DNA from 2 places in the Nocardia citri genome. Region 1 is predicted to be linked to the other one. Evidence: riboswitches for the same ligand, from Rfam matches in the RefSeq annotation. Region 1 holds a riboswitch; the other holds the start of a gene.
The links. A riboswitch is a leader RNA that binds a small molecule or an ion and turns the genes downstream of it on or off. The one in region 1 is predicted to bind cobalamin.
Positions count from the first base shown of each region.

Region 2: it holds a riboswitch for cobalamin, as region 1 does, so the genes downstream of both, metE (5-methyltetrahydropteroyltriglutamate--homocysteine S-methyltransferase) here and ACW2Q0_RS12000 (CbtB domain-containing protein) in region 1, are expected to answer to the same signal.

Region 1 covers NZ_JBSUQM010000006.1:186,444-193,566, forward strand. Annotated here, with positions in the region: gene ACW2Q0_RS11975 (hypothetical protein) at 1-81, opposite strand, end outside; gene ACW2Q0_RS11980 (carbonic anhydrase) at 202-825, opposite strand; gene ACW2Q0_RS11985 (A/G-specific adenine glycosylase) at 973-1,857, shown strand; gene ACW2Q0_RS11990 (alpha/beta fold hydrolase) at 1,865-2,614, opposite strand; gene mhuD (mycobilin-forming heme oxygenase MhuD) at 2,799-3,113, shown strand; cobalamin riboswitch at 3,185-3,326, shown strand; gene ACW2Q0_RS12000 (CbtB domain-containing protein) at 3,362-3,556, shown strand; gene ACW2Q0_RS12005 (CbtA family protein) at 3,547-4,335, shown strand; gene ACW2Q0_RS12010 (OsmC family peroxiredoxin) at 4,811-5,251, shown strand; gene ACW2Q0_RS12015 (VWA domain-containing protein) at 5,373-6,020, opposite strand; gene ACW2Q0_RS12020 (ATP-dependent Clp protease ATP-binding subunit) at 6,147-7,123, opposite strand, start outside.
Region 2 covers NZ_JBSUQM010000007.1:91,039-98,161, forward strand. Annotated here, with positions in the region: gene metE (5-methyltetrahydropteroyltriglutamate--homocysteine S-methyltransferase) at 1-1,511, opposite strand, end outside; cobalamin riboswitch at 1,647-1,857, opposite strand; gene ACW2Q0_RS13080 (pyruvate carboxylase) at 2,112-5,516, shown strand; gene rsmD (16S rRNA (guanine(966)-N(2))-methyltransferase RsmD) at 5,513-6,073, shown strand; gene coaD (pantetheine-phosphate adenylyltransferase) at 6,386-6,871, shown strand; gene ACW2Q0_RS13095 (lyase family protein) at 7,114-7,123, opposite strand, start outside.

The DNA.
Region 1 (7,123 bases):
CGCCACGACCAGGATGCCGATGGCGAGCACGCGGCGTCGCCAATAGATCTCCGGAGGCAGCGGTCCATTCGGTTCCAGCACGAGTCAACGGTAAGGGCACGATCCGGTGCAGCGACTCAGGACCCCGGCGTGTCGGATCGGAAAACCCGCGCGCGGCAGGTAAATTCCGCTCCCACCGTCGACTGACTCGGATCAGCCGTTTCAGGCCAGCTCACCGATATTGCCGACGACGCGCTGCAACTTCACCTCGCCCTCGGCCAGTTTGTATGTGACACAGGCGATCGCGCACTCACCTGTCGCGACGCGCTGCGAAATGATCATCGAGCGCTGCATGAGCAAACGGCTGGTCTCCACCACATGCCTGGCCTCCATTTCGTCGACGGTGGACAGCCCTTCCCGGCGTCCGATCAGAATCGACGGTGTGACCCGCTCGACCACACTGCGGATGAATCCGCCCGGCACCTCACCGCCGTCCAGGGCGTCGATGGTGGCCTTCACCGCACCGCAGCTGTCGTGCCCGAGCACCACGATCAGCGGCACGTTCAATACCTGCACGCCGTACTCGATCGAGCCGAGCACCGAACTGTCCACCACGTGGCCCGCCGTGCGCACGACGAACATATCGCCGAGGCCCTGGTCGAAGATCAGCTCGGCGGCCACGCGGGAGTCACCGCAGCCGAACAGGATCGCGTGCGGGTGCTGGCCGCTGACGAGCTTGGCCCGGTCGGCCGCACCCTGACTAGGATGCAGCAGCGTGCCACTCACGAAACGCTCATTGCCCTCGCGAAGGGATTTCCAGGCGCTGATCGGGTTGGAATCCGGCATACCGACCATTGTGCACATCGAAGTGGTTACCAGCGAGTCTGGTTCGTTACAGCTCGGCAAATATCGACCGGCCGCAGGACAATAGGAACGGTGAGGGCAGTGTCGGAGGGCGGCGCAGCGCAACAGCGTGCAGGCGGAAAACCCAAGATCACGACGGGCACCAACCGGGTGGATGCCGAATCGTTGCTGGATTGGTACCGGGAGACCGCGCGAGATCTGCCGTGGCGCCGCAAGGATGTCACCGCCTGGCAGATTCTGATGAGCGAAATCATGCTGCAGCAGACGCCGGTAGTGCGGGTCGAACCGATTTGGCGGGAGTGGGTCACGCGCTGGCCGGTCCCCTCCGCCATGGCGGCCTCATCACAGGCCGAGGTGCTGCGCGCCTGGGGCAAGCTCGGCTATCCGCGGCGGGCGCTGCGGCTGCACGAATGCGCCAAGGTGCTCACCGAGGAACACGGCGACGAGGTGCCGACCGATGTCGATGTGCTGCTCGGTCTGCCGGGTATCGGCGCATACACCGCGCGGGCGGTGGCCTGTTTCGCCTACGGACAGCGAGTTCCGGTGGTGGACACCAATGTTCGCCGGGTAGTGGCGCGCGCGGTGCATGGCCGAGCGGCGGCCGGTAATCCGTCCGCCCGCGACCTGCCCGAGACCGAAGCGCTGCTGCCGCACCGAATCGACCATGCCGCAATGTTTTCCGCCGCGCTGATGGAACTCGGCGCGACGGTGTGCACGGCCCGCACACCGGACTGCGCGCGTTGCCCGCTGCCGGAATGCGCGTGGGTTGCCGCGGGCCGGCCGGTCTCCGATGCGGTCCGCAAGACGCAGAAGTACGAGGGCACCGATCGTCAGGCGCGTGGTCGGCTGCTCGATGTGTTGCGCGATGCGACCGGTCCGGTCGAGCGAATCCGCTTGGACCTGGCCTGGACTCGGGATCCCGGTCAGCGCGACCGCGCCTTGGATTCCCTGCTCGTCGACGGGCTCATCGAACAAACCCCCGACGGGCTGTTCGCCTTGGCAGGCGAGGGCTAGAACAGCCTCACAGGGGGTGGTCGAGGACTTTGCGGAGGAAGGCGGCGACCTCGGTGCGGTAGCGCTCGGGCTGGTCATCGTGCACCAGATGGCCCGAGTTCGGGATGCGGACGTAGACCGCGTCGGGGTGGATGGCGGCCATCTGCCGCATCTGCCCCTCGGGGGTGATGGTGAATTCGCCTTCGATCAAGAGCGCGGGGGCTTGGACCGCACGCCATTGCGCCCAGAAGTCGCGGGTGCCCCACTCCGCGGAGATATCGCGGAAGGTCGCGACCGAACCGTGCAGGCGATAGCCGTCCGGACCGCGGTCGAAGGAGTCGAGAAAATACCGCCCGGCGACCGGGCCGAAAAAATCCAGCACCGCGTCCGCATCCGGGAACGGCGGCCAGGCCTCGATCATGGCCGCCCAGTTCGCGGCGGTGCGACCGCGGAAGTCGGGGGCGATATCCTCGACCACCAGCGCGCGCACCCGCTGCGGGTACTGCGCCGCGAAGACCCAGCCGTGCAGGCCACCCATCGAATGTCCGATGACCACCATGGGTTCGGAAATTTCGGCCGTGGCTGCGGCGAGGTCAGCGATGAAGGCCTCGGTGGTCAGTTCCGCGGGCGCGGGGCGCCCGTGCCCAGCGGCGTCGAAGGTGTAGACATGGCCGAACTCCCGCAGCCAACCGAGCTGTTCGCGCCAGGTGCGGGCGCTGCCCATCAGTCCGTGCAGCAGCAGGATCGGCACTCCCGCCCCGCCTTCGTCGTACAACACCGTGTCGATTTTGCCGTGTTGGCTTTGCCGCGCCCTCGGCGCTGCCTGTTCGCGGCCCGGGTATCAGCATCGCGAAGCGATCCGATGAGGGGTGACGCTCGGAGGACGGGCGAGCGTCGCGGTCGAGTGCCTACCTCGCATGCGCTGCGCAGTGCCCGAGGTGCCCAGACGTATCGTCGGAGCTATGGCTGTTGTGAAGATCAATGCGATCGAGGTTCCGGAGGGCGCGGGCCCCGAGTTGGAGAAGCGATTCGCCCATCGTGCGCATGCGGTCGAGGGCTCGCCGGGCTTCCTCGGCTTCCAGTTGCTGCGGCCGGTGGCCGGGGAGAACCGGTACTTCGTTGTCACCCAGTGGGATTCGGAGGAGTCGTTCGCCGCATGGCGGGACGGGCCCGCGCGGGAGGCGCATGCCGGCGAGCGGCAGAAGCCGGTTTCGACGGGTGCCTCGCTGCTGGAGTTCGAGGTCGTACTGGACGTCGCGGCCAAGTCCGATTCCTGATACCACTGGACAGACGCGGCGGGCGACTCGCCCATCCTGGCCTGGGCGAGTCGCCCGCCGTATTGACGGCGGGGACGACCGGATGTCACAGTTCACATGACATACGCGAGGGTGATGCGGTAATTCGGTGAAATTCCGAAGCGGTCGCGCCACTGTGTTCTTGCACCGAGTCCTCGGTGCCGGAAAGCCAGACACCGGCACCTTCGTACCGAACCACTCACGGGACGCGCATCCCTAGGAGGACTCGAATGGCTATCGCGCATTCACCAAGTCGGGCAACCGATTCACTCGGCACACTGCTCATCGCAGTGGGCGTCGTTCTTCTCGCACTGCTCACGCTGTACCTGGTCGGTTTCGACCAGGGCGTCATCTCGCGTAGCGGGATGTACCTGCACGAGCTCATGCATGACGGACGTCACCTGCTCGGTGTGCCGTGCCATTGATCGGATCGCTCAAAACCCTACTGCTGCGTGGCCTGCTGGCCGGTCTCATCGCCGGTCTGCTGGCCGCGACAGTGGGCTACTTCGTCGGCGAACCCAAAATAGACGCCGCCATCTCGATCGAAGAAGCCAATACCGCCAAGGAACAGGCCGCCCAGCACGCCCACGAATCAGCCGGGCATACGCACGGTGACGAGGAAGAACCGCTGGTCAGTCGGTCCGGACAGAAGTTCGGGCAGTTCCTTGCGCTCGGGCTCGCCGGACTCGCGCTCGGCGCGATCTTCGCTTCGGTCGCGTATTTCGCCCGTCGGTACACCACCTTGTCGGGGCCGAAGCTCGCGCTCGGATTGGCATTGGCCGGTTGGACCGCGATCGTGGCGGTGCCGTTCTTCAAGTACCCGGCCAATCCGCCCGCCGTCGGTGAACCGGACACCATCAACCAGCGCACCCTGCTGTGGTTGGCGGCGGTATTACTGGGACTTGCCGCCGTCGGTATCGGGCTATATGTCTACAAACTGCTTGCCGCACAACTCGATACGGTCCGCCTGATCGGCGGGGTCGGGGCTTTCGTGCTCGTTGTCGTGCTCGGCTACATCCTGTTGCCCGGCGTCAACGAGGTGACCGACGACTTCCCGGCCGTGCTGCTATGGCAGTTCCGTGCGACATCGCTCGGCGAGACGGCTACCCTGTGGGCCTGCCTCGGCCTCGGTTTCGCGGCGCTCACCGAATTCGCCACGCGCGATAGCACTCCGGTAGGAGCATCGGCCACTTCCGCAGGCTGATCCGGAGTTCATGCGGCATGCGAAGTAGCCACCGGATACGCGACGGACTCACTGCCAGCGGCGGACCAGGCCGGACTCGTAAGCCATCACCACGGGTTGGGTGCGGTCCCTGGCATCCAGTTTCATTGGTGTCCTACGTCGCACTCTTTGCTGCGGCCACTGTATGGCTGGCGCAGCGGCACGATATGGTCTGACCATTCAGGAACCGAAAGCCGTTGGCGGACAACAGTTCATCAGCGGTTTTCGGCGCATTCAGCGCCGATTCTCGGACCGCACGAAATCGGCCGGCTCCGCCGCGATCTGCGCACAGGTGAGACGCCCTGGCCGCTGTGCTCGGACAGCTCGATCGGCCGCGCCCACTTGACCGTTGCCCGCCGCCGCACCGCTTCGGCGGCCGCCCTTCGCACGCGGCCCGGCGGCCGCGGGGGTAGGTTCGACTGCGAATTGTGATTCGCACATCTTCGAAAGGACCGTGATGCCCACACGTACCGCGCGCACCGCTTGGACCGGTGGCCTCCAGGACGGCTCCGGCCAGGTCGAGCTGGCCAGTTCCGGTGTCGGCAAGTACGACGTCTCCTTCCCCAAGCGCGCCGCCGACGATGCCGACGGCACCACCAGCCCCGAGGAACTGATCGCGGCGGCGCACTCCTCCTGCTTCGCCATGGCCCTGTCGGCCCAGATCGGCAATGCCGGTGGCACGCCCGAGAGCCTGGACGTCACCGCCGATGTGACCCTCGGCCCGGATCCGGACGGCGGCTTCCGCATCAGCGCCATCAAACTCACCGTCCGCGGCCGGGTCTCCGGCCTGGACGCCGACGGCTTCGCCGCCGCGGCGGCCGCCGCCAAGGCAGGCTGCCCAGTGAGCAAGGCCCTCGCCGGGGTGGACAACATCACCCTCGACGCCGCCCTCGCCTGACTTCCCGGCTCCTCGCACAGCGGTGTGCGAGGAGCCCAGTGGTTATGCGAGACGCGTACGCGCACAGGCGCAGGGCCAGTATCGTCGGCAGGCCGATGTCCGGATGGGGGTCCCTACGGAACTACTTCCCGTCCGGATCAGCCGCTTGCCGCTCGGCATCGGTGAACCCAGCCACCGCCTGCCCAGGCGCGGCCATACTGCGCCGCGCCGAATACGCCGCGGCCGATGCGAATGCCCCGGCCGCTCCCGCCGGAGTCGCACCGTAGGTGAGCGAACGCCGCGGATCGAAGCCCAACTCGGACCCCACCGCCACCGCATCCATATTCGCGCCGAGGAATACGAAATCCCAGGAGTACACCTCCTGCTGCTGCGTGATCAGCGACCGCACCGCGGCATGCGTCCATTCCCGGCTGGAATTCTCGTGCCCATCGGTGAGGACAACGACGATCACCGTGCCCGGCCGCTCGTGCTCGGGTCGAGCCGCGAGTTCCCGGCCGACATCGGTGACCAGCCGCCCCACCGCGTCGTACAGCGCGGTGCCGCCGCGCGGCGCCAGGCTCAGCGGCGGCACCTCGGCGATCGGCCGATTCGCGTAGACCAGCTCGTATTCGGTGTCGAACTGAGCCAGCGTCACCAGCGTCGCCTTCGACACCTTGCGCTGTTCCTCGATGTAGGCATCGAAGCCGCCCTCGGTATCGGTCTTGATCGCCTGCATGGAACCCGACCGATCCAGCAGCACCGCGATCAACGTCAGATCTGGATTTGTCACCTAGCACCCCCGTGATAGTTGTCCGAATGACCGCTCCCCACGGTACGCCGCCGCCCGAGCGTGCGAATTCCACAAAAATGCCGCCCACCGGATTTCCGGTGGGCGGCATCTTCCAGCCGTTGCGACTTACTCGCCGGCGGCCTCGGCCGTGGTACCTTCGCCCGCACCCGTGAGCACGACCTCCGGCTTCTCCTCGGTCGCTGCCGCCTTGGTCAGCTTCGCCTTACCGGTGAAGGTGAACTTGGCGTTCTCGCCGGAGCCCTCGCCGTCCCAGCCCTCGACATCGACCACGATGGTCTGTCCCGGACCGATCTCGCCGAAGAGGATCTTCTCCGACAGCTGGTCCTCGATCTCGCGTTGGATGGTCCGGCGCAGCGGCCGGGCGCCGAGCACCGGATCGAAACCGCGCTTGGCAAGCAGTGCCTTGCCCTGCGGGGACAGCTCGATCTCCATGTCCTTGTTCTTCAACTGCGTGGCGACGCGGCCGATCATCAGGTCCACCATCTCCACGATCTGCTCCGTGGTGAGCTGGTGGAAGACGATCACGTCGTCGATGCGGTTGAGGAACTCGGGCCGGAAGTGCTTCTTCAGCTCGTCGTTGACCTTGAGCTTCATCCGCTCGTAGTTCGAACCCTCGGCGCTGGACTGGGTGAAGCCCAGGCCGACCGCCTTGGAAATATCCGAGGTACCCAGGTTCGAGGTGAAGATCAGCACGGTGTTCTTGAAGTCGACCGTCCGACCTTGACCGTCGGTGAGACGGCCGTCCTCCAGGACCTGCAACAGCGTGTTGTAGATCTCCTGGTGTGCCTTTTCGATCTCGTCGAACAAAACGACGGAGAACGGCTTGCGGCGCACCTTCTCGGTGAGCTGGCCGCCCTCTTCGTAGCCCACGTACCCGGGCGGGGCACCGAAGAGCCGCGATGCGGTGAAGCGGTCGTGGAACTCGCCCATATCGATCTGGATGAGCGCGTCGTCGTCGCCGAACAGGAAGTTCGCCAGCGCCTTGGACAGCTCGGTCTTACCGACACCGGACGGACCGGCGAAGATGAACGAGCCCGAGGGACGCTTCGGATCCTTCAGACCGGCGCGGGTGCGGCGGATCG
Region 2 (7,123 bases), on a different contig from region 1:
AATCCTTCGAGCTGTTCGGCGAAGTACTGCACCATGTCATTGCGCTCCGGCTCGCCGTGCACCAGCACGTCCAGGCCCAGTTTCTCTTGTAACGCAATGACATCCGCGATTTCGGACCGCATCCGCCGTACGTATTCGGTCTGATCGATCTCACCCTTGCGCAGTGCCGCACGCGCCTGCCGGATCGCCGAGGTCTGCGGATACGAACCGATCGTCGTCGTCGGCAACGAGGGCAGCCGCAGCCGCTCGGCCTGCAATGCGCGCCGCTGCTGCGCGGGAGCCCGCCGCGTGGCAGCTGGACCGACGGCGTTCAGCCGGGCCCGCACCTGCGAATTGTCCAACCGAGGATCGGCGCGCCTAGTGGCGAGAGCCGCACGGGCCGCAGCCAATTCATCGGTGATCGCTTCTGGTCCCGCGCTGAGCCCGGTCGCGAGTAACCGCACCTCGGCCACCTTCTCCGCACCGAACGCCAGCCACGAACGCAGCCGCTCATCGAAACCGGTTTCGTTCGCCAAGGTATAGGGCACATGCAGTAACGAGCAAGAGCTCGACACCGCAACGTATTTCGCGCATCTCAGCAGCGTGCCCAGCGTCGCCAACGCCGTGTCCAGGTCGGCCCGCCAGACATTGCGACCGTCGACGACACCGGCCACCAGCAGCTTGTTCGCCGGTGTGGGCACACCGGCCATGTCGAAAGGATCCACGGCGGCGGTGAAATCCAGTGCGATGCCTTCGATTTCGGTATCGGCCAAGGCGCTGGATGCCGCACCTGGCCTACCGAAGTAGGTGGCCACCAGCAGCGCGGGCCGATCCGTCGCGGCCGATAGATCGGCATAGGTGCGCCGCACGCGTTCGACTTCATCAGCGGTCAGATCGGTGACCAGGACCGGCTCGTCGAGTTGCACCCACTCCGCGCCCGCCACGGCCAGCAGCCGCAACAACTCCCGGTAGAGCGGCACCAATTCGTCGAGGCGATCCAGCGTCGCACCGCCGGTCGCCTTCGCCAGCTTCAGGAAGGTGATGGGCCCGACCACCACGGGCCGCGCGGGCACCCCGAGTGCGAGCGCCTCCCGCAACTCGTCCAACACCTTCGACGGATGCAGCGAGAACACCGTCTCCGGACCGATTTCCGGCACCAGATAGTGGTAATTGGTATCGAACCACTTGGTCATCTCCAGCGGTTCGACCGTATCGGTGCCGCGGGCCGCCGCGAAGTAACGATCCAACGGATCGGCGATGCCGGCCATCCGAGGCGGTAACGCGCCGAGCAGCACGGCGGTATCGAGTATCTGGTCGTAATAGGAGAAGGTGCCAACGGGGACGGAATCCAGTCCGGCGCTGTGCAATTCGGTCAGCTGGCGACGCCGCAGGTCGCCGGCGATCGCGTGCAGTTGCCGCGCGTCGATGCGTCCGGCCCAGTAGGACTCGGTGGCGCGCTTGAGTTCCCGGTGCGGCCCCACGCGTGGGAGACCGAGAACCGTCGCAGTGAACGGGGCATGTGTAACAGTCACGAATTTCTCCAGTGCTGAGATGCCATCGCCCTACGAGCTAGCGGAGACCGAGTGACGCGCCGGCGCACCGACGGAGCCCGACAATCGCACAGAGGTCCGCGCGGCCAATCCACGAGGCGGTGGCCGTCGGATACGGCGTATCCGACACGGCTGGCAGGTCTTCGGACTTGCGGGCATAGGCCTTCTGGCCGACCCCGGGTCGGGGCTCACCTACTGGCCGTCGCTTCCCGGGTGGGTACCCAGTGCTGATGACGGCGGTCGTTCCTGCATACCGCTGCGGGACAGTCCCGGATTCTCACCGGGTTCCCTCTCATTCGCGTACCGGATCAACCGATCCGCGAACTCGACTCCGTAACGCGACGTGGGGGCTCCATCTCGGCTGCGCACGGCGAACCAGCTGCATCGCCCAGCATAGTCGGTAGCGCCATCCGATTTCCGTGTCGCACGTCTTCGCAACGGCCGAGGCCGGATCAGCCACACCACAGCCATGTGTCGTCGGCATGAACATAACTTCGCAACTCTGCTAAGAAAGGTTGTGAAGATCTCTGCAAAGGTGACTACCCTGTCAGGCCACGATTCCGGGCCGGGTACCTTAGTTCAATGTTCTCGAAAGTCTTGGTTGCGAACCGTGGTGAGATCGCGATCCGTGCGTTTCGTGCGGCGTATGAGCTTGGTGTGGGGACGGTGGCGGTTTTTCCGTATGAGGATCGTAATTCGGTTCATCGGTTGAAGGCGGCGGAGTCGTATCAGATTGGTGAGCAGGGGCATCCGGTTCGGGCGTATTTGTCGATCGAGGCGGTGATCGCGGCGGCGAAGTCTGCGGGTGCTGATGCGATTTATCCTGGTTACGGCTTTCTGTCGGAGAATCCGGATCTGGCGGCGGCGTGTGCGCGGGAGGGGATCACGTTTGTTGGTCCGTCGGCGCGGGTGTTGGAGTTGGCGGGGAATAAGGCTCGGGCGGTGGAGGCGGCGCGGGCGGCGGGTTTGCCGGTGTTGCGGTCGAGTGCTCCTTCTGCGGATGTGGATGAGTTGCTTGCTGCTTCGGAGGGTCTGGATTTTCCGATCTTTGTGAAGGCTGTGGCTGGTGGTGGTGGGCGTGGTATGCGTCGGGTGGCTGAGCGGGGGTTGTTGCGGGAGTCGATCGAGGCGGCGTCGCGGGAGGCGGAGTCGGCGTTTGGTGATCCGACGGTGTTCTTGGAGCAGGCGGTGGTGAATCCGCGTCATATCGAGGTGCAGATTTTGGCGGATCAGCACGGTAATGTGATGCATTTGTTCGAGCGTGATTGTTCGGTGCAGCGTCGTCATCAGAAGGTGATCGAGTTGGCGCCGGCGCCGAATCTGGATCCGGTGTTGCGTGAGCGGATCTGTAATGATGCGGTGGCTTTCGCTCGTCAGATCGGGTATTCGTGTGCGGGGACGGTGGAGTTTCTGCTGGATGAGCGTGGTAATCATGTGTTCATCGAGATGAATCCGCGGATCCAGGTGGAGCATACGGTGACCGAGGAGATCACTGATGTGGATTTGGTGCAGGCGCAGTTGCGGATCGCGGCGGGGGAGAGTCTTGCCGATCTCGGGTTGAGTCAGGACACGGTGACGATTCGGGGTGCGGCGTTGCAGTGTCGGATCACGACCGAGGATCCGGCGAATGGTTTCCGTCCTGATACGGGTCGTATTACCGCGTATCGCACTCCTGGTGGTGCGGGTATCCGGTTGGATGGTGGTGCGAATCTGGGGGCGGAGATCGGTGCTTATTTCGATTCGATGCTGGTCAAGCTGACGTGTCGTGGTCGTGATTTCGGTGCGGCGGTGGCGCGGGCGAGTCGGGCGTTGGCGGAGTTCCGTATCCGGGGTGTGAGCACCAATATCGGGTTCCTGTTGGCGGTGCTCGATGATCCGGATTTCCGGGCGGGTCGGGTGACGACCTCGTTTATTGATGAGCGTCCGCAGTTGCTGGATCTGCGTGGTTCGGCTGATCGTGGTACGAAGATCTTGAATTATCTTGCCGATGTCACGGTGAACAAGCCGCATGGTGAGCGGCCGACGGCGGTGTATCCGCACGATAAGTTGCCCGTGATCGATGTGAGTGTGGCTCCGCCGGATGGTTCGCGGCAGCGGTTGTCGCGTTTGGGTCCGGAGGGGTTCGCGCGGGCGTTGCGGGAGCAGAAGGCGGTTGGTGTCACCGATACCACCTTCCGGGATGCGCATCAGTCGTTGCTGGCGACTCGGGTGCGTACCAATGGTTTGCTGGGTGTGGCCGGGCATGTGGCGCGGTTGACACCGGAGTTGTTGTCGATCGAGGCGTGGGGTGGGGCGACCTTTGATGTGGGGTTGCGGTTCTTGTTCGAGGATCCGTGGGAGCGGTTGGCGGCGTTGCGTGAGGCGGTGCCGAATATTTGTTTGCAGATGTTGTTGCGTGGCCGCAATACGGTTGGTTACACGCCGTATCCGGAGCGGGTGACGCGGGCGTTCGTGTCCGAGGCGACCAGTACCGGTATTGATATTTTCCGTATTTTCGATGCGCTCAACAATGTCGATCAGATGCGTCCGGCGATCGACGCGGTGCGCGAAACCGGTACCGCGGTCGCCGAGGTCGCGATGAGCTATACCGGTGACCTGTCGGATCCGGGGGAGGACCTCTACACCCTGGACTATTACCTGAAGTTGGCCGAGCAGATCGTGGACGCGGGCGCGCATGTGCTGGCGATCAAGGATATGGCGGGGCTGTTGCGTGCGCCGGCGGCGGCGACGCTGGTGTCGGCGTTGCGCGCCAATTTCGATCTGCCGGTGCATGTGCATACCCATGACACTCCGGGTGGTCAGCTGGCGACGTATCTGGCGGCGTGGCAGGCCGGTGCCGACGCGGTCGATGGTGCGAGCGCGGCGATGGCCGGAACGACGTCGCAGCCGGCGTTGTCGGCGATCGTGGCGGCGGCCGCGCACAGCGAGTACGACACCGGTCTGAATTTGGCGAATGTGTGTGATCTGGAGCCGTACTGGGAGGCTTTGCGCAAGGTGTACGCGCCGTTCGAGTCGGGGCTGCCCGCGCCGACGGGGCGGGTGTATACCCACGAGATCCCGGGTGGTCAGTTGTCGAATCTGCGTCAGCAGGCGATCGCGTTGGGGTTGGGTGACCGGTTCGAGGAGGTCGAGGCGAAGTACGCGGCGGCGGACCGGCTGCTGGGTCGGTTGGTGAAGGTGACCCCGTCGTCGAAGGTGGTCGGTGACCTCGCGCTCGCGTTGGTCGGTACCGGTGTCGATATCGACAGTTTCGCCGCGGACCCGGGCCGCTACGACATCCCGGATTCGGTGATCGGTTTCCTGCGTGGCGAGCTCGGTACTCCGGCCGGTGGCTGGCCCGAGCCGTTGCGTAGTCGGGCGTTGGCCGGGCGTGGTGCGGCCAAACCGCAGACCCCGTTGACTCCCGCCGAGGAAGCCGGGCTCGCCGGTTCCTCCGAGCAGCGCCGCGCCACGCTGAACCGGTTGCTGTTCCCCGGTCCCACCGCCGAGTTCCTCGCGCACCGCGAAACCTACGGCGACACCATGGGCCTGTCGGCCAACCAGTTCTTCTACGGACTGCGCCGCGGTGAGGAACACCACGTGCAACTGGAGAAGGGCGTCACCCTGCTCATCGGACTCGAGGCCATCTCCGAACCCGACGAACGCGGTATGCGCACCGTCATGTGCATCCTCAACGGTCAACTACGCCCGGTCGCCGTGCGGGACCGCTCCATCGCCAGCGATACCCCCGCCACGGAAAAGGCCGACAAGAACAACCCCGCCCACATCGCCGCCCCCTTCGCCGGTGTCGTGACACTGACCGTGTCCGAAGGCGACTCGATCACCGCCGGCGACACCATCGCCACCATCGAAGCCATGAAAATGGAAGCCGCGATCACCGCACCCCGCACCGGCACCATCAGCCGGATCGCGATCAGCACAATACAACAAGTCGAAGGCGGCGACCTCCTCGCCGAACTCACGGTCCACCAAACCACCACCGAATGACCCGAATCGTCGCGGGTACCGCGGGCGGGCGGCGGCTACGCGTCCCGCCCGCGGGCACCCGGCCCACCTCCGATCGGGTGCGCGAGGCGCTGTTCAGCGCCCTCGACGCCCGCATTGATTTCGACGGTGTCCGCGTCCTCGACCTCTATGCCGGATCCGGCGCACTGGGCCTGGAGGCCCTCTCCCGCGGCGCCACCCACGCCCTGCTCATCGAATCCGACCGCAAGGCCGCGGCCATCGTGCGCGGCAATATCGCCGACCTCGGACTGCCCGGTGCCGAAGTCCGCATCGCATCCGTTGCCACTGTCCTGGCGGGCGGCGGTGCGGGCAAATACGACGTCGTCTTCTCCGACCCGCCCTACGACGTCGACACCACAACGGTGATCGCCGACCTGCGCGCCCTCGCCGAACACGACTGGCTGGCACCTGAGGCCCTCGTCGTCGTGGAGCGTTCCATCCGCTCCCCCGAGATCGCCTGGCCCACAGGCTATGTCCCAGCGAAGGCACGCAAGTACGGCGAAACTCGGATCGAACTAGCCGAATTCACTCGCCTATAGCGAATGTGCCGGCCGATCAGTCGGTCTCGGCCACTCGGTCAGGGAAATTCTTCGAGACGCAGCCACCAGCGCAATTCTGGTGCGTTGTTACCCAAGCACGAAGACCCGCGGATCTCCGAGGCGATGGACGCCATTGAGATCGCCGCTGACCGCCCGTATGTCGCACCGGCACAGCCGAAGCGGTCCGAGTGAAGCCATGAGGAAGAACTCTCCGAGGAGGAGCCGATCGACGAGAACGAGCGGCGCGACCGGTCCGACTTCCAGTGCGGACCGTCTGAACCCGCGATCGAGCACCCCTGCTAGCGTTCGGTCATGGCAGGAGCGTTGTGCCCGGGCTCGTTCGACCCGGTGACCAATGGACATATCGACGTCTTCGGGCGGGCGGCGGCCCAGTTCGACGAGGTCGTGGTGACCGTCATGATCAATCCCAAGAAGCAGGGCATGTTCAGCGTGGACGAGCGCATGGAGATGCTGCGCGAGGCGACCGCGCACCTGCCCAATGTCCGGGTGGCGGCCTGGCAGGGTCTGCTGGTCGATTTCGCGAAGCAGGAGGGGATCGGCGCGATCGTCAAGGGGCTGCGCGATGCCGGCGATTTCGGTTACGAACTGCAGATGGCCCAGATGAACAACAAGCTCAGCGGCGTCGACACCTTCTTCATCGCCACCAACCCGGCCTTGAGCTACCTGTCCAGTTCATTGGTCAAGGAGGTCGCGTCCTATGGCGGCGATGTCACCGACATGCTGCCGCCCGCGGTCCACAAGCGACTCCTCGATCGACTGGCCGAGCGCAAAGACTGAGGCGAGTCGCATGAATTCGTCTCGGTAAGAGGGGCGGTACCCGAGGCGAATTCGTCGGGTTGATTGCTTGACGAAGGATTTCGTGAGTACATGGGTAACTCCATGTACTCACATCGAATTAGCGGGCGATGGTTGTCGTTGTCAAGAGTTGGCAGCGTTGGATGTCGTTGGTTCAGAGAGCCCCTGACGTTGCGGAGACAGTATCGAAGGCGACGGCGTAGACGACGGAATCGGGCGTGCGCTCAACGCGCT